Regions from separate parts of the Enterobacter sp. PL_is514 genome, predicted to be linked through region 3. Evidence: predicted binding sites of a transcription regulator. Region 3 holds the regulator's gene; each other region holds the start of a gene.
What was found. Region 3 encodes PhoB, which activates phosphate uptake and scavenging genes when phosphate is short. Its sites were predicted from a motif close to CTGTCATAAAACTGNCNNAT; they were not measured.
Positions count from the first base shown of each region.

Region 1: AC0TNG_RS14350 (esterase-like activity of phytase family protein) is a predicted target of PhoB. The motif match lies at 2,579-2,598, and genes of this name have one in related genera.
Region 2: glpT (glycerol-3-phosphate transporter) is a predicted target of PhoB. The motif match lies at 1,875-1,894, and genes of this name have one in related genera.
Region 4: uvrB (excinuclease ABC subunit UvrB) is a predicted target of PhoB. The motif match lies at 1,828-1,847, and genes of this name have one in related genera.

Region 1 covers NZ_JBVPGN010000033.1:277,312-282,075, forward strand. Annotated here, with positions in the region: gene AC0TNG_RS14340 (YbdD/YjiX family protein) at 1-142, shown strand, start outside; gene yjiA (GTPase) at 153-1,106, shown strand; gene AC0TNG_RS14350 (esterase-like activity of phytase family protein) at 1,175-2,533, opposite strand; gene AC0TNG_RS14355 (YfaZ family outer membrane protein) at 2,945-3,490, shown strand; gene AC0TNG_RS14360 (NAD-dependent succinate-semialdehyde dehydrogenase) at 3,666-4,764, opposite strand, start outside.
Region 2 covers NZ_JBVPGN010000030.1:14,967-19,730, reverse strand. Annotated here, with positions in the region: gene glpB (glycerol-3-phosphate dehydrogenase subunit GlpB) at 1-133, opposite strand, end outside; gene glpA (anaerobic glycerol-3-phosphate dehydrogenase subunit A) at 123-1,751, opposite strand; gene glpT (glycerol-3-phosphate transporter) at 2,003-3,355, shown strand; gene glpQ (glycerophosphodiester phosphodiesterase) at 3,367-4,425, shown strand; gene yfaE (class I ribonucleotide reductase maintenance protein YfaE) at 4,525-4,764, opposite strand, start outside.
Region 3 covers NZ_JBVPGN010000032.1:126,763-131,526, reverse strand. Annotated here, with positions in the region: gene brnQ (branched-chain amino acid transporter carrier protein BrnQ) at 1-356, opposite strand, end outside; gene phoR (phosphate regulon sensor histidine kinase PhoR) at 766-2,061, opposite strand; gene phoB (phosphate response regulator transcription factor PhoB) at 2,083-2,772, opposite strand; gene sbcD (exonuclease subunit SbcD) at 2,960-4,165, shown strand; gene sbcC (exonuclease subunit SbcC) at 4,162-4,764, shown strand, end outside.
Region 4 covers NZ_JBVPGN010000036.1:215,157-219,920, reverse strand. Annotated here, with positions in the region: gene uvrB (excinuclease ABC subunit UvrB) at 1-1,596, opposite strand, end outside; gene AC0TNG_RS21375 (ABC transporter ATP-binding protein) at 2,349-3,071, shown strand; gene bioD (dethiobiotin synthase) at 3,034-3,735, opposite strand; gene bioC (malonyl-ACP O-methyltransferase BioC) at 3,728-4,483, opposite strand; gene bioF (8-amino-7-oxononanoate synthase) at 4,467-4,764, opposite strand, start outside.

The DNA.
Region 1 (4,764 bases), on a different contig from region 3:
CATTCCGGACTATGACAACTACGTTGAGCATATGAAGACCAACCATCCGGATAAGCCGTACATGACCTACACCGAATTCTTCCGCGAGCGTCAGGAAGCGCGCTACGGCGGAAGTGGAGAAGGCGGCGTCCGCTGCTGCTAAAGGAGAGACCATGACCCCGATTGCCGTTACCCTGCTGACCGGTTTCCTCGGCACCGGTAAAACCACCCTGCTGCGCCACATCCTGAATGAACAGCACGGTTTTAAAATCGCCGTCATCGAAAACGAATTTGGCGAAGTCTCCGTAGACGACCAGCTGATTGGCGATCGCGCCACGCAGATCAAAACCCTGACCAACGGCTGTATCTGCTGCACCCGCTCTAACGAGCTGGAAGACGCCCTGCTGGACCTGCTCGACAGCCGCGATCGCGGTGAAATCGACTTTGACCGCCTGGTGATCGAGTGCACCGGCATGGCCGACCCCGGCCCGATTATTCAGACCTTTTTCTCTCATGAGATCCTTTGCCAGCGCTATCTGCTGGACGGCGTCATTGCCCTGGTCGATGCGGTCCACGCCGATGAGCAGATGAATCAGTTCACCATCGCCCAGTCTCAGGTGGGCTACGCCGACCGCATCCTGCTGACCAAAACCGACGTGGCGGGCGAAAGCGTTAAGCTTCGCGAGCGCCTGACGCGCATCAACTCCCGCGCGCCAATTTACACGGTGACGCACGCCGATATCGACCTGTCCCAGCTGTTCAACACCAACGGCTTTATGCTGGAGGAGAATGTCACCGCAAAACCGCGCTTCCACTTTATGGGAGACAAGCAAAACGACGTGGCGTCAATTGTGGTGGAGCTGGATTATCCGGTGGATATCAGCGAAGTCTCCCGCGTAATGGAGAACCTGCTGCTGTCGTTTGCCGACAAGCTGCTGCGCTACAAAGGGATGCTGTGGATTGACGGCGAGCCCAACCGCCTGCTGTTCCAGGGCGTGCAGCGCCTGTACAGCGCCGACTGGGACCGACCGTGGGGCGATGAACCGCCGCACAGCGTGATGGTGTTTATAGGCATCCAACTGCCGGAAGAGGAGATTCGTGCGGCGTTTGCGGGTCTGAAGAAATAGCCTCCCCGCTTAACTATGCGCTCCGAACAATCCCCTCTCCCCTGTGGGGAGAGGGGTGAGCGGTAAACTTATTTCACCGCCTCCGGCAGCGTCACAATCCACAGCTCGCTGTCGGACTCCGGCTTCTTCAGCGGCTTCACGCTGAGCGTGGTTTCCACCGGCTTATCATCCAGCGTCAACTTGCCTTCCGCGTTCACCCGATAATCCTTGAGCTTCTTGCCCTCGACCGGGTTTTGCATCGCCACCTTCACGCCAAAGTCGTTATCGTTCGCCACCGCAAGCGTTTTGCTGTCGATAAGCGCCAGCCCTTCAGCCTTCTCCTGCTGCCAGCCCAGCGCGCGGAGATCGACCACCTGCATTTTTGCCGCGAGGGTAATCCCGCGCTGCGCCAGGGTTTTCTCATCATCAAATTCCGGGTACTCGCCCGGCTTGTCAAAGGCGGAAAGATCGCTCGCCTTGCTGAGATCCACCTTGTAAATCAGGTTACGCATCCCGTCGTTTTTATCGCTTCCCTGCTCAATCAGCAGGATGTGCTGATTATCGAGCGCCACGATGTCGCCGATTTTGGCGTCGCTGTTTTTATCGTAGGCCGCGCTGTCGATGGGGTAACCGTACATCGCGGTTTTGCCGGTCGCCGGGTCGAAGCTCACCAGTCGGGTGAACAGCGCCTGCTTTTTGCTTTTACCGTCGATGTCCAGCGTGCTTTGCACGGCGGCGATAATCCGCCCGTCCGGCATTCGGGTCAGGCCTTCAAAGCCCCGGTTGGGCTGGCGCCATTTGATGATGTTTGGCAGACCGCCCGCGATGGATTTTTCCCCTTCCGCGGCCTGCGGCCCGTGGATCGCGAGGATCTTGCCTTTGCTGTCGACGTTAATCAGGAACGGGCCGTACTCGTCGCACAGCCAGTAGCCGCCTTTGCCGTCCGGCGTGATGCCTTCCGTATCCAGTCCGCGGTTGTCACCCTTGAGCGTCTTTAAGGTATCGCTGAACGCCACTTCATTGGTGGAACCAATCACGCCGCTTTGCAGCGGCAGACCGTTAATCTCGCCTTTATCGTCATGCAGCGGGCGGGCATCCGTTGCCTCTGCTTTGCCGTTCTGAACGCGGATGGTCATCAGCAGCGGCGCGAAATCTGGCGTGACAAATATTTTGGCTTCGTTTTTACCCATTTTTGGCGCATCGGCGTTGGGACCGCGATCGGTCACGGTCGCAAACGTCAGGGCGTCGCCCTGCTTGCCCGTAAACAGCAGGCCAGAGCCAATCCCTACCGGGAGCCCGTTCGGGAACGCATCGGCAAACGCTCCGCTGTATTTCACATGCGAGCCGTCAGGGAAGCTGACGACATAGCGCTCAGCGGTAGGCTGTGCCGCCAGGCCAGAGAAAGAGAGCGCACAACCGATAAGCACAGGAATAATTTTTCTTTTCATATTGTTAGCATCCAGTTAGTGAAGCCAACAACGTAAAGAATAAACGTGTCAGAAAAATGACATGGAAAGGCAACCGGCATGGGCGAGTGAACGTATATTCAATGCCCGGAAATGTAAGGTTGTGTTGTATTGTGTGACAACTGAAATACTTTTGGAAATTATTAGAAACTCAATTAATTCACCTCTAATCACTATCCCTTCTTCGTTCAGTTTATGTTTAGTCAAAAAATTAAACGGTGCCTAAACGTCCGAACATCACGCGTTGACACCTCGACAATCAAACATCGATGCAACATTTCAAATAAAAAAGTTAACAATATCAGCATAAAACAGCGACCTTCATCACATTTGCAGTCATAAACATCGCTTGTTAAGGTGCCCCCAGATGAATTTAATGACGAGGCATAAAACATGAAAAAACTGAATATCCTTCTTCTTTCTGCTCTGACCGCCCTCTCGGGTTCCGCTCTGGCAATGGGTGGCAGCATTGAGCAGGGTAAAAACTTTACCAACCTCAACCTCGAAATGGGGAAATCCTCATCCGGCCTGTATGCCGAAAGCAACTGGCTTAAAAACACCGATGACGGTACCCAGACCGGCGGCGTAGGCGCAGGCTACAACCTGGAAGTGGGCCCGGTAATGCTGAATGCGGGTGCCAAAGCCATCTACATCGGCCCGAAAAAAGGCGATAACGGCGTGGCGTTCCCCATCGGTGGTGGCGTAAACGTTGCCCTGACCGACAGCATCCACGTGTACGGTGAAGGCTACGTGGCGCCAGAAGGGCTGAACAACAGCGTGAAAAACTACGTGGAAGCCAATGGTGGCGTAAGCTGGACGCCGATCGCGCCGGTGACCCTGAAAGTGGGCTACCGCCACGTGAGCGTTGATGGTAAAGACGGTCGTCCGAACCACACGCTGATTGACGGCGCATATGTAGGCGGTGGAGTGTCCTTCTAAGCCTGTGTGTGCGTTTCGCCCGGCGGCGCTACGCTTGCGCGGGCCTACAATCAAAGGGGCAATATATTAAAATTGTTGCACATTGTAGGCCGGGTAAGCGCAGCGCCACCCGGCAAGAAAGGCGATGACAGTGTTCATAGTAAACCTGCCGGCTGGCAGGTTTTTTTATGACCTCTTACTGACGCACCACCACCAGCTTCTGGTTCACAAACTCTTTGATCCCCAGATCCGACAGCTCGCGTCCGTAACCGGAGCGCTTCACGCCGCCGAACGGCAGCTCTGGCGCGGTATCGGTAAGCCAGTTGATATACACCATCCCGGTCTCGATCCGGGACGCCATTTTCTTCGCGCGCTCGATATCCTGGCTGAATACTGCTCCACCCAGGCCGTAGTGGGAGTCGTTCGCCAGCGCGACCGCCTCGTCGTCGTTTTTTACCACGTACATCTGCGCCACCGGGCCGAAGAACTCTTCGAAGTACGCCGGGTTGTCGCGCGAGATATTCGTCAGGATCGTCGGTTCGAAGAAGCTCCCCTCACGCTGCACCGGCTTGCCGCCATAGTGCAGCGTCGCGCCGTTTTTCACCGCCTCGTTGACCTGTTTGGTCAGCGTTTCCAGCGCATCTTTCGACGACAGCGGCCCCAGCGTGGTGCTTTCGTCGAGCGGATCGCCAATCTTCACCTGCTTAAACGCCTCGGTGAATTTGCTCAGGAAGGCATCCGCGATCTTTTCATGCAGGATAAAGCGCTTCGCCGCGGTGCAGACCTGCCCGGCGTTGTTGAGGCGCGCATTCACGCCAGTCTTGACGGCTTTGCCCAGGTCCGCGTCGTCCAGCACCACGAAGACGTCGTTACCGCCCAGCTCCAGCGTGGATTTCTTGATGTGCTTCGCCGCCTGCGCGGCCACCACGCTGCCGGCTTTTTCGGAGCCGGTTAATGCGGCACCCTGCACGCGATCGTCGGCAATGATGTTTGCCACCTGCTCGGACGAGATAAACAGGTTGGTCCATGCACCTTCCGGCGCGCCCGCCTCGCGGACCAGATGGGCAAAGGTCTCGGCGCAGTGCGGCACGATGCTGGCATGCTTGGCGAGCACCGGGTTGCCTGCCGCCAGGTTTGGCGCCAGAACGCGCATCAGCTGGTAATACGGGAAGTTCCACGGCTCAACGGCCATCAGCACGCCGATGGGATGATGCTCCACCCACGCTTCCCCGAGTTCGGATTGATACTTCACCGGAGCCAGGAACTGCTTCGCGTTGTCGGCATAATAGCGGGCG
Region 2 (4,764 bases), on a different contig from region 3:
GCGAGCCCGACGAGAAGTGCAGGGCGCTCTGGCCCCGGGTGATAATGGCGCAGCGCAGCCCCTGCTTCGTGAGTTTGATGCCGCAGAGCAGGCCTGCCAGCCCGCCGCCGACGATGACGGTATCAAATTTCATCGCGTTGCTCCTTCTCAAGACCGCAAAGCCCCTGGTAGACCCAGCGGGTAAATTCGCTTTCCCGCAGGGCATCGCCCCAGGCGACAGGCTGAATGCCTTTCCAGCGCTCGTTTAAAAACGCGCTGAGCTGATCGAGCGACTGGGTGGCGGTGGTGGTGTGAAAACGCTGCAGCAGACCGGCGGCACGACAGGCGCACAGCTCGCCCTGACAGGTGCCCATTCCGACGCGGGTGCGGCGGCGAAGATCGAGCAGGCTGTTGACCGTCAGATTCTCCACTGCGTACTGCACCTCACCGGCGGTGACGGCTTCGCACTCGCACACCAGGCTGCGGCTCAGTCGTCCTTCACCGAGCCACTGTGGCGTTCTGTCGCCGTGGCGGTAAATAGCGGACCCGCGCAGCGGCGCGGGCAGGGAGATAATTTTTTGCAGCGTCTTCTCGGTGGACTGACGCGAGCCGGGCAGGGCTTGTTCTGCCGTCACGCACCGTTCGGTATTGCCCAGCTTGCGGCAGACGGCATCGGTCGCCCACTCGGCCATCAGGCGGTAGGTCATCAGCTTGCCGCCGGTGATGGTGATAAACCCGTCCATGCCGTCGCGTTCGGCGTGATCGAGCAGCACGATGCCCCGGCTGACGTTACGTCCGCTCGGGTCGTTGTCGCTGGCGACCAGCGGACGCACGCCCGCGTAGGCGCGAAGAATACGCGTCTGGGCCATCACCGGCGCCAGTTTTTCCCCTTCGCGCAGCAGGATGTCCACCTCTTCAGCAGTGACGCGGTTGTAGTCAATCTCACTGTAGTCCACGTGGGTTGAGGTCGTCCCGATTAACGAAATGGTATCTCCCGGCACGAGGATATCGGCGTCAGACGGTTTGCGGCAGCGGTTGATCACGTGGTTATTGATGCGGTGGTCTAGGATCAGCAGCGAGCCTTTCGCCGGGAACATGCGCACCGACAGGTCCGCGTATTCCGCAATCCGCTGCCCCCAGATCCCCGCCGCGTTGACCACAACGGCGGCATACAGCTCGCTGTGTTCGTTATATTGCGTATCAAGGATCCGCACGCCGCAGATACGATGGCCTTCGCGGATAAGCCCGGTCACTTCATGCCCGGTCAGGATGTGCGCGCCATGCTCGCGGGCGTCCAGCATATTGGCGGCGGTCAGGCGGAACGGATCGACGGTGCCGTCAGGGACCTTCACCGCGCCGATAAGCGCCGGGTTAACCGACGGTTCCAGCCACCGCGCCAGCGCCGGATCCAGGGCCTCAGCCTGAATGCCCGCGGCGCTGCAGGCGGTAATAAAGGTGTCCTGAAAGGCGAGATCATCTTCGGGAAGGGTAATAAAGAGGCCGTCGGTCGGCTCAATGCAGTGGCGGGCGATACGCTTGAGGATCTGGTTTTCAGCAATACATTCGCGCGCGGATTCAGCGTCGGTGACCGCATACCGCGCGCCGCTGTGCAGCAGGCCGTGGTTACGCCCGGTTGCGCCCGTAGCGATATCATGGCGTTCCAGAAGCGTGACGCTCAGGCCGCGAAGGGCGCAATCGCGTGCGATCCCGGCGCCGGTTGCGCCACCGCCAATGATTATCACATCGCTGTAGCGAGGATCGTGAATGGTCATTGTTTACCCTCTATGTTCGTTTTTTATCATTTAGCCATATTAATTTTGTGGTTTGTTTGATTTCGAACATAAACGCGCGGAATTCGAAAGTGAAACGTGATTTCATGCGCTTTTTTGCGCATTCTGTCATATTTCTGTAACAATCTGTGCGTTGATTCACAGTAACAATCACCGTGATTTCTTAACATCCCCGCCTCTGGAATTCAGGTGCGAGCCACCTGCTCATTCATTTCAAGGCCACGGAGGCTGTTATGCTCAGTATCTTCAAACCTGCGCCCCACAGGGCGCGTCTGCCAGAGGCAGAAATAGATCCGCTCTATCGCCGTCTGCGTTGGCAAATCTTCCTGGGGATCTTCTTCGGGTACGCGGCGTACTACCTTGTACGTAAAAACTTCGCGCTCGCCATGCCGTATCTGGTGGAGCAGGGCTTTTCCCGCGGCGATCTGGGGTTCGCGCTGTCGGGGATCTCCATCGCCTACGGTTTTTCCAAATTCATCATGGGCTCCGTGTCGGATCGCTCGAATCCGCGCGTGTTCCTGCCCGCCGGTCTGATCCTGGCGGCCGCGGTGATGCTGTTCATGGGCTTTGTGCCGTGGGCAACCTCCAGCATTGCCATCATGTTCGTGCTGCTGTTCCTCTGCGGCTGGTTCCAGGGGATGGGGTGGCCGCCGTGCGGACGCACCATGGTGCACTGGTGGTCGCAGAAGGAGCGCGGCGGCATCGTGTCGGTGTGGAACTGTGCCCATAACGTGGGTGGCGGTATTCCGCCGCTGCTGTTCCTGCTGGGGATGGCCTGGTTCAACGACTGGCACGCTGCGCTGTATATGCCTGCCTTTGGCGCCATCGTGGTGGCGATTTTCGCTTTCGCGCTGATGCGTGATACGCCTCAGTCCTGCGGCCTGCCGCCGATTGAAGAGTACAAAAACGACTATCCGGATGATTACAGCAAGGAGCACGAAGAGGAGCTGACCGCAAAACAGATCTTCATGAAGTACGTCCTGCCGAACAAGCTGCTGTGGTACATCGCGGTGGCGAACGTGTTCGTTTACCTGCTGCGCTACGGCATCCTCGACTGGTCGCCAACCTACCTGAAAGAGGTGAAGCACTTCGCGCTGGATAAATCCTCCTGGGCCTATTTCCTGTATGAATATGCCGGGATCCCAGGCACGCTGCTTTGCGGCTGGATGTCGGACAAGGTGTTTAAGGGTAACCGCGGTGCGACGGGCGTCTTCTTTATGACCCTGGTGACCATCGCGACGGTTGTTTACTGGCTTAACCCGCCGGGCAATCCATCAGTAGACATGGCCTGCATGATCGTCATCGGTTTCCTGATTTACGGTCCGGTGATGCTGATCGGCCTGCATGCCCTGGAGCTGGCGCCGAAAAAAGCGGCGGGCACGGCGGCAGGCTTTACCGGCCTGTTCGGTTACCTCGGCGGTTCGGTCGCGGCGAGCGCCATTGTGGGCTACACCGTTGACTTCTTCGGCTGGGACGGCGGCTTTATGGTGATGATCGGCGGTAGCGTGCTGGCGGTACTGCTGCTGATTGTTGTGATGATCGGTGAGAAACGTCACCACGCGGAAGTGCTGGCACGTCGTCAATAAGGAGCTTTACGATGAAATTAACTCAGTTAGCGACAGGCCTGCTGCTGGCGGGCCTGATGACAGGCTCCGCGCTGGCGGCGGATAAAATCGTTATTGCCCACCGTGGCGCGAGTGGCTATCTGCCGGAGCATACGCTGCCGGCGAAAGCGATGGCCTATGCGCAGGGTGCGGATTACCTCGAGCAGGATCTGGTGATGACGAAGGACGACCAGCTGGTGGTCCTGCATGACCACTATCTGGACCGCGTGACGGACGTGGCGGAGCGTTTCCCGGACCGCGCGCGAAAAGATGGCCGCTACTACGCCATTGATTTCACCCTGGCGGAGATCCGTTCCCTGAAGTTTACCGAAGGCTTCGAGATTGAAAACGGCAAGAAGGTGCAGGTCTATCCGGGACGTTTCCCGATGGGCAAATCTGACTTCCGCATTCATACCTTCCAGGAAGAGATTGAGTTTGTTCAGGGGCTGAACCACTCAACCGGTAAAAATATCGGTATCTACCCGGAGATCAAAGCGCCGTGGTTCCACCATCAGGAAGGAAAAGACATTGCCGCAAAGACGCTGGAGGTGCTGAAGCAGTACGGCTACACCAGCAAGAAGGACAAAGTCTACCTGCAGTGTTTTGATGCCGCCGAGCTGAAGCGCATCAAAACCGAGCTGGAGCCGAAGATGGGCATGAACCTCAACCTGGTGCAGCTGATTGCCTACACTGACTGGAATGAAACTCAGGAGAAACAGCCGGACGGGAAGTGGGTTAACTACAACTACGACTGGATGTTTAAGCCGGGCGCGATGAAGCAGATTGCGCAGTACGCCGACGGCATCGGGCCGGATTATCACATGCTGGTGGCGGAGGGCTCAGCGCCGGGCCACGTGAAGCTGACGGCGATGGTGAAAGAGGCGCACGACAGCAAGATGCAGGTGCATCCGTATACCGTGCGTGCAGACCAGCTGCCGCCGTATGCCACGAATGTGAATCAGCTTTATGAGGTGTTGTATAACCAGGCGGACGTGGACGGACTGTTTACGGATTTCCCGGATAAAGCGGTTGAATTCATTCACCGGAAGTAGGTTTTGTAGGTCGGGTAAGGCGAGGCCGACACCCGACAATCAGGCTCTGCGGCCTGATGCCCTTATTCCCTCTCCCACAGGGAGAGGGAATAAGGGCAATCACATCTCGATTTCGATATCGCCTTTTGCCCGGCAGCAGCAGGGCAAAATTTCCCCTTCGTTGATAAAGGCCAGCGGCTCGGTCAGCCAGTCTACCTGGCCTGCGACCAGACGGCAGCGGCAGGAGCCGCAGTAGCCGGAACGACACTGGTACTCTACTTCTACCTGATGCGCCTCAAGCGCCACCAGCAGAGAAGGGTGCTCCTCCCGACACAGTACCTCAGTGCCGGAAAGACTTAA
Region 3 (4,764 bases):
GCGCCGTCACCGGTCAGAGGAGCAATCCCCACTTCAAAGGAAACGGTCGCCGTACGCGGGGTCGCAAACAGCGGGCCCACGGCCAGATAGCAGACGGTTGCCAGCAGAACGCCCGCCACTTTACCAATCGGGGTGCTAAGGCTATCCACACCGCCACCGACTTTCGCCAGCGCGACGACGGTGAGAACCGGCAGACCCACGGCAGTAATCAGGAAACCAAACGCGGCGGTCCAGACGTGTTCACCCGCCTGTAAGCCAACCATTGGAGGGAAAATGATGTTGCCTGCGCCAACGAACAGCGCAAATGTCATAAAGCCCAGCGCGATGATGTCACGCGATTTTAAGTGATGGGTCATAAAACCTTACTGCCTGTGGATGTGGTGTTGAAAACATTGAGATTTTCGATATCCCTGACGGGACGATACAGCCGAAAATTTGCTCAATTTCAGCGGGAAATGCTCCCGTCCTGGCGTGGAGAAGAATAGTTTTTCGATTTACCACGCAAATACAGTCGGTCTGACAGTATCTGGGGCGCAATTTAAACGCTTATAACGTTTAAAGGCAAGGTGGGATCGCAAAACCAGAACAATATGCCAGCATGAAAATACACGTTAGAATAATACGCTGTTTATAAGAAAAACCCATGGCTAATCATGCGAACAAAAAACAGACAGCCGTATAAAATTCATCCGCGTTTCGCTTGACTGCAAAGCAAACGGGCCAGCGATGGCTGACCCGTGGAAAGGTAAAATGACACGCCTGCCGTCAGGCGATCTTTTTGGCAATTAATCGTTCCGGAATAACGAAACTGAAACGGGTTCCTTTACCCAGCGTACTCTGAATATCGAGACGGCTTTCGTGGTGATTCACCGCGTGTTTCACAATTGCCAGCCCCAGGCCGCTTCCGCCCGTCTGCCGGGATCGCGCTTTATCCACACGGTAAAAGCGCTCGGTCAGACGCGGAATATGCTCCGGCGCGATCCCCGGCCCATTGTCTTCCACGCTAAACTCCGCCCCCGTTGGGGCATGGTGCCAGCGCACCACGATATTTGTCCCCTCAGGCGTATGATTCACCGCGTTATACACCAGGTTGGAAATAGCGCTACGCAGTTCATCTTCGCTGCCCAGCACCTTCAGCGTATTGTCGACCTCAAAGGTCAGGTGATGCTTTTTGTGGCTTAACGTCTGCGCTTCACGCTCCACGACCCGCAGCATCATCGGGACATCAATGGTGTCATTTAGTGCCAGCGTTGGCGCCGCTTCAATCTTCGAGAGCGTCAGCAGCTGCTTCACCAGCCCTTCCATCCGGTGCGTTTGCTCGCGCATGGTGTGCAGCGCTTTTTCACGCGGCGCGCCTTCCAGCGTTTGCTCCTGCATCATCTCCAGGTAGCCCTGCAGCACGGTCAACGGGGTTCGCAGTTCGTGACTGACGTTGGCGAAGAAGTTGCGACGCGCCCCTTCCAGCTGGTGCATTTGGGTAACATCGCGCGCCACCATCAGCCACTGCTTATCGCTGTAGGGCATCACGCGGATCTCCAGATGGCGACCATTATTGAGCTTCAGATTGTGCGGACGGGTAAAATCACGCTTTTTCAGGTACAGCGTAAACTCGGGATAGCGCAGAAGGTTGAGGATATTTTGACCGTTGTCATCCGGCCAGCGCAGGCCCAGCAGCTGTTGCGCCAGGCCGTTACACCAGAAGATCGTCCCTTCTTCGGTCGTCAGAATCACGGCATCCGGCAGCGACTCTGCACCGCTGCGGAAACGCTTAATCAGGCTTCCCAGCTCGCGGCGACGCTTTTTATTACGCATCTGCATCTGATGCAGACCGTACAGCAGCGGCTCCCAGCTGCCGCTTCCCGGCGGCGGCGTCATACTTCGGTCAACCCACAGCCACCAGGAGAGGCGCAGCAGGTTCCAGAAATGCCAGATCAGCAGCCCGGTGACCGACGCCAGCAGAAACCACGGCAGGTGTCCAAGAAAGGCCCCAAGAAGGAAGGCCGGAATACAGCATAAGATCAGTTCAAAGACGAGCCTTTTCCATGACAGACGTTCCAGCACGCGTCACACTCCTGTCATTGTTCAGAAACGGGTAGAAAAACGATAACCCGTGCCGCGGACCGTCTGCACCATGCGATCGTGGCCGCTCAGTTCCAGTGCTTTTCGCAGGCGGCGAATATGTACGTCAACCGTCCGGTCTTCGACATACACGTTAGTTCCCCAGACGTTATTCAGCAACTGCTCGCGGCTGTACACGCGTTCCGGGTGGGTCATAAAGAAGTGCAGGAGTTTAAATTCGGTAGGCCCCATGTCGAGGGGATTTTCACCGGTCATCACGCGGTGTGAGGTGGGATCAAGGCTCAGCCCCTGCATCTCAATCACCTCTTCCACCGCCATCGGCGAAATACGGCGCATCACGGCTTTAATGCGGGCGACCAGCTCTTTTGGGGAGAACGGTTTGGTAATGTAATCGTCCGCGCCGGTCTCAAGACCGCGCACGCGATCCTCTTCTTCTCCGCGCGCCGTGAGCATCACAACCGGGATGTCGCGGGTCAGCGCTTCACGCTTCAGGTGTTTGATAAACTGCAGTCCGGAGCCGCCAGGCAACATCCAGTCCAGCAGAATCAGATCGGGCCAGGGTTCATTCAGCTGGTTCACTGCGCTGTCATAATCTTCCGCTTCAACCGGCTGGAAACCGTTTTGCTCGAGCACGAAGCACACCATTTCACGAATTGGAGCTTCATCTTCTACGACCAGAATACGTCTCGCCATACTTTGCCCTGTCTTATCTTATTTAAGTTACAAGTTTGTAATTCGGCGCCATTATGCGTCAGATTTATGACAGATTTATGAAAAACAGTACCACGATAACGGGCAAACCGTTGTTTTATTACAGCGGTTATTTTCCCTTCTCTGAACGTTTATAATCCTGCTTTCTCTTTTTTGCCACGGATCAGCTATGCGCATACTTCACACCTCGGACTGGCATCTGGGTCAAAATTTTTACAGCAAAAGCCGTGCGGCTGAACATGAAGCGTTCCTGAACTGGCTGCTGGAAACGGCCCGGACGCACGAGGTGGACGCGATTATTGTGGCGGGTGACATCTTTGATACCGGCTCGCCCCCCAGCTATGCGCGTGAGCTGTATAACCGCTTCGTGGTGAATCTGCAGCAAACTGGCTGTCACCTGGTGATTGTCGCCGGCAACCATGATTCCGTCGCCACGCTCAATGAATCCCGCGATATCCTGGCATTTCTCAATACCACCGTGGTCGCCAGCGCCGGGCACGCCCCACAGATCCTGAATAAACGCGACGGGTCGCCGGGGGCTGTGCTGTGTCCGATACCGTTTTTACGTCCGCGGGACATCGTGCAAAGCCAGGCGGGGCTGTCGGGTACAGAAAAGCAGCAACATCTCTTACAGGCCATCACAGACTATTACCACCAGCAGCACGCCGAAGCCTGTGCCCTGCGGGGTGACCAGCCTATTCCGGTGATTGCGACCGGGCATCTCACCACCGTCGGGGCCAGTAAAAGTGACGCCGTGCGTGACATCTATATCGGCACGCTGGATGCTTTTCCGGCGCAAAACTTCCCGCCAGCCGACTACATTGCGCTCGGGCATATCCACCGCGCGCAGGTTATTGGCGGCAGCGAGCACATCCGCTACTGCGGCTCCCCTATTTCGCTCAGCTTTGACGAAACTGGCAAAGCCAAATCCGTGCATCTGGTGAGCTTCAGCGAGGGAAAACTCCGCGCCGTCGAGACGCTGGAAGTACCGGTCACCCAGCCGCTGGCGGTGCTGAAAGGCGATCTCGATGCCATCACCGCCCAGCTGGAGCAGTGGCGCGGTGTCGAACAAGATCCCCCCGTCTGGCTGGATATCGAAATCACCACCGATGACTACCTGCACGATATGCAGCGCAAAATTCAGGCGCTGACGGAGGATTTGCCCGTCGAAGTCTTACTGGTCCGCCGCAGCCGCGAGCAGCGCGAGAAAATTCTGTTAAGCGCTCAACGTGAAACGCTCAGTGAACTGCGGGTTGAAGAGGTGTTTGAACGCAGGCTCTCGCAGGAAGAGATTGACGACGCGAAGCGCGCAAGACTCAGCGAACTGTTCAGCCATACCCTGCATGCGCTCAATGATGAGGAAGAAAACGCATGAAAATTTTGAGCCTGCGCCTGAAAAATCTCAACTCACTCAAGGGCGAGTGGAAAATTGACTTTACCGCGGAGCCGTTTGCCAGCAACGGGCTGTTTGCCATCACCGGCGCGACCGGAGCAGGAAAAACTACCCTGCTCGACGCCATCTGTCTGGCGCTTTATCACGAAACGCCGCGACTGCAGAAGGTCTCTCAGGCGCAAAACGATCTGATGACGCGCGACACCGCCGAATGCCTGGCAGAAGTGGAGTTCGAGGTAAAAGGCACCGCCTATCGCGCCTTCTGGAGCCAGAACCGGGCGCGCAACCAGCCGGACGGGAACCTGCAGGCGCCGCGCGTGGAGCTGGCGCGCTGTGAAGATGGCAAAATCCTGGCCGACAAAGTGTCGGATAAGCTGGAGCAAACCGCCGCGCTTACCGGGCTGGACTACGGGCGCTTTACCCGCTCGATGCTGCTCTCACAGGGGCAGTTTGCCGCCTTCCTTAATGCCAAACCGAGCGATCGTGCCGAGCTGCTGGAAGAGCTGACCGGCACCGAGATCTACGGCCAGATTTCCGCCATGGTGTTTGAAAAACATAAAGCCGCCCGCAGCGTGCTTGAA
Region 4 (4,764 bases), on a different contig from region 3:
TTCAGAACGCAGGAAGCCCTCTTTGTCCGCATCCAGAATCGCCACCAGCGAGACCTCCGGCATATCGAGACCTTCTCGCAGCAGGTTAATCCCCACCAGCACGTCAAACTCGCCCAGACGCAGGTCGCGGATAATCTCCATGCGCTCCACGGTATCGATATCCGAGTGCAGATAACGCACCTTCTCGCCGTGCTCTTCGAGATACTCGGTCAGGTCTTCCGCCATACGCTTGGTGAGCGTGGTCACCAGCACGCGCTCGTTGATGGCGGAACGGGCGCGAATTTCCGAGAGCAGATCGTCCACCTGGGTGGCCACCGGACGAACTTCAATAATCGGGTCGAGCAGACCCGTTGGACGCACAACCTGATCGACAACATCTTCACCGGATTTCTCCAGCTCGTAGTTGCCCGGCGTGGCCGAGACGTAGATGGTTTGCGGCGCGAGCGCCTCAAACTCTTCAAACTTCATCGGACGGTTATCCAGCGCCGACGGCAGGCGGAATCCGTACTCCACCAGCGTCTCTTTACGCGCCCGGTCGCCGCGGTACATCCCGCCGATCTGCGGGATCGTAACGTGGGATTCATCGATCACCAGCAAACCGTCTGCCGGAAGGTAATCAAACAGCGTCGGCGGCGGCTCGCCCGGCCCGCGCCCGGAGAGGAAGCGGGAGTAGTTTTCAATGCCGGAGCAGTAGCCCAGCTCGTTCATCATCTCAAGGTCAAACTGGGTACGCTGGCTCAGGCGCTGCTCTTCCAGCAGCTTATTGTTGGCCAGCAGCACCTTACGGCGCTCGGCCAGCTCCACTTTGATCTCTTCCATCGCCTGCACGATACGCTCGCGCGGCGTCACGTAGTGCGTTTTCGGGTAGATGGTGAAGCGCTGGATCACCGACTCAACGTGTCCGGTCAGCGGGTCGAAGAGCGACAGGCGTTCAACCTCTTCGTCGAACAACTCGACGCGCAGCGCCATATCGTCCGATTCCGCCGGGAAGATGTCGATCACCTCACCGCGTACGCGGAAGGTGCCGCGCTGGAACGCCTGATCGTTACGGGCATACTGCAGCTCAGCCAGACGACGGACGATGGCGCGCTGGTCGATGATCATCCCCTGCGTCAGGTGCAGCATCATCTTGAGATAGAGATCCGGATCGCCCAGGCCGTAGATCGCGGAAACCGATGCGACAACGACCACATCGCGACGCTCCAGAAGCGCCTTAGTGGCCGACAGACGCATCTGCTCGATGTGTTCGTTCACCGAGGCATCTTTCTCAATGAAGGTGTCAGAGCTCGGTACATAGGCTTCAGGCTGGTAGTAATCGTAGTAGGAGACGAAATACTCCACGGCGTTTTCCGGGAAGAACTCTTTCATCTCGCCGTAAAGCTGTGCGGCCAGGGTTTTATTGGGTGCCAGCACCATCGTGGGGCGCTGGAGATCCGCAATCACGTTGGCGATAGTGAACGTTTTACCCGAGCCGGTTACCCCCAGCAGCGTCTGGTGCGCCAGCCCATCTTCCAGCCCTTCTTCCAGACGACGGATCGCCTCAGGCTGATCGCCAGATGGACGGAAAGCAGAATTCAATTTGAACGGTTTACTCATGGGCGACAACCTGATGACGTTATAAGCGGCAGGTGAGTAATTTTACTCCTTGTTGCCAGGAATGCCAGTAAAAAACACTGGATGAAAAACCAGTAGCATGTCAGGATATTTAGAGTAGCGCCTGAATGATTAGCGCGATAGCGACCAAAATTTGGACTGTGACAATATAAAACACCAGTCAGGTCAGGTTATCCCCAGAACTTTTTCTTTTTTAACATTTGTCAAGCCAGGTAATGATAGTTTTGTGGCAACGGGTGACACTTTCATGACGGGAATTGCTTTTATCTAAGCAATTAAATAATAAACGATATTTTCTAAAGCCGCGTTTCGCGTCAATTTGGGCGTAAGCCGCGTCTTCTCTCGCTTATCGCGTGTTTTCTAACTCTAATGCACATGGTTATCCACAGGAATAGTGGATAACTGCTTCCAGCCCATGCAGACTGGCGCTCGGCAAATTCCCGGATTTTCCCACGAGACGGCGGTAAAAAATTTTTATAGCTATTTTTTGCTGATTAACAGTTGCGTCATTCATAACCAACCGATGCGATCTTGCTCACATTTTCAGCATTTCGGGTTCTGCACCACAACTCAACACCGCCAGCACCGTCGATGTGCAATCCCGTTTTTTCTCGGCCCCTCTCCGATGACTTATTCCTAAAAAAGCCGGTTTTTTAAACATTTTTCGGTTTCTGGCAGGGGTTTTGCAGATTCAAACCCGAGCCTCACCTACACACATTTTTAAGGAGAGAAAGATGTTGAGTCTGCGTGCTGTGAATCAGTTTTACGGAAGCCAACATACGCTATGGAACGTGAATTTGGATTTTCCGCAAGGAATGTGTACAGGCGTCGTTGGCCTGCCGGGAATGGGGAAAACCACCCTCATGAATTGCATCGCCGGGAGAGTGCCCGTCGAAAGCGGCAGCATCATCTGGCATGAGGCAGGCGCGCCGCCGCGCGATTTGCTTAACCTGCCGCCAGAACAGCGTTCAGGAACGGAGATAGGCTATGTCCCGCAGGACAGGCGGATCTTCTCCCAGTTAACGATTGAGGAGAATCTGCATATCGCCATGCGGGCGATGGGGAAACCCAATCCGGAAGCGAAAAGCGACGTTTACGACCTGTTTCCGGCGCTCTACGCATTGCGACAGACCCGCGCCAACACGCTCTCTCCGGACGACCAGTACCAGCTGGCGCTGGCTAATGCGCTGGTGAACCGTCCTCACCTGCTGATCCTCGATGAGCCCCTGCACGGCGCAGGACACAGCTTCGCCCAGAAGCTGGGGCAGCTGCTGGTGCGCTTAAACCGGGAGTTAGGTATGACGGTGCTGTTAGCGGAGCAGCAGCTGTCGTTTATCCGCCGGGTTGCGGACCGTTTCTGTATGCTCTATCGCGGGCGTAACGTGGCGCAGGGCCACGTTAACGAACTGGATGACGAGCTTATCGCGCACTGGATGTCGCGGGAAGCAAGACGCTGAGATCGAGATAACGCCCGGTTTCGGCATTTTCCGCGCCGTCAGCAAGCCAGGGAATTTCCCCGAGGCACGGGGCGGGAAGAACGCGCCTGAGCGTCGCCAGATACTCCTGATGTCGTTTCCCCGGCGCAACCACGTCGTTGGCTATCCAGCCCGCCAGACGCAGCCCGGCCTGCCGTATGGCCTGCGCGGTCAGCATGGCGTGATTGATACAGCCCAGCTTAACGCCGACGACCAGAATGACCGGAAGCTGCTCGGCCTGCACCCAGTCAGCAAACGTCTGCGTGTCCGAAAGCGGCGTAAACCAGCCGCCAGCCCCTTCCACCAGCACCCAGTCGGCCTGGCTTTCCAGCGCCCGTAACCCGGCTGAAAGCACGGCGAAATTAATCGGACGACCTTCGTCAGCGCTGATGATGTGCGGCGAGGTCGGCTCGGCAAAGGTGTACGGATTGACCGCTGAATAGGCGAGTTCACGCGTGCTGTTACGCTGGAGCGCCAGCGCGTCGGTGTTGCGTAACCCTTCCGCCGTCATCTCGCTGCCGGAAGCAACGGGCTTATATCCGGCGGTGTTTTTTCCGAGCTTTCGTGCCGCCTGCAGCAGCGCAGAGCTGGCCACCGTTTTGCCCACTTCTGTGTCCGTGCCGGTGACAAAATAACGTTCAGTCACGTTCGATAATCCCATGAAAAAGTTGATAGGAGAGCGGGAATTGACCCCGCTGCTGCGGCCAGGCCAGCTCAAGGCGCTGCAGCTGACCGCGGGTGAGCGGTTTTTTCTCGCGTCCGGTATGCAGGTGCGTGGCGCCTATGCCCTTCAGCGAACGCATGGCGCTGAACGCATCGCTAAAATTGAGCGTGATGGTCTGCACCACGCTGCGAGCGCGCCAGCCTGCCAGCGCCTGCATCACCTGCTCATGCGATAAAAACCGGTTAGCGTGCGGCTGTTCATCGACTGCCTGCCAGGCCTGATTCAGCTCCGGCAGCGAACTTTCCAGCAAGGTGGTAAAGGCCACCTTCCCGCCCGGTCGCGCCACGCGATAAAGCTCGCGCAAGGCCTGCGGCAGGCTGCTGCACCACTGGACCGCCAGATGGCTCCAGACCAGATCGAACTGCGCATCCGCCAGCGGGATCGCCTCGATATCGGCCAGCAGATAGCGATCCGCTGCCTGCCTTTGACGCGCCTCGTCGAGCATCTGCTCTGAGAGGTCGATAGCCGTGACCTGGCTTCCCGCCCCGCGCCAGTAGCGGCTGTTGCTGCCCGGACCACAGCCGGCGTCCAGCACCTGGGGAAAACGGCTCTCGCCAAGCGCGGTCAGAAGCCCCTGCGCGCTCAGACGCTGCAGCTCATCGTGCTGCGAATAGCTCTGCGCGGCGCGACCAAATGCCGCCGCGATGGCCTGCTTATTCACCGGCAACATGGAGCGCCTCCAGCAACGTCTCAATATCCTGTCGTTCATGCGCCGCCGTCAGGGTTAAGCGCAGCCGCGCGGTACCTGGCGGGACCGTTGGCGGGCGGATGGCGGTCACCCACATGCCGCGCTGGCGCAGCGCCTGTGCCAGGGCCAGCGCGCGGGCATTTTCACCGACAATCACCGGCTGGATAGCGCTCTGCGAATCGGTGCTGCGGAAGGGCAGCGCCGCGAGTCCCTGACGGAAGTGGGCGATATGCTCTGCCAGCCGCTGGCGACGCTCATCCCCT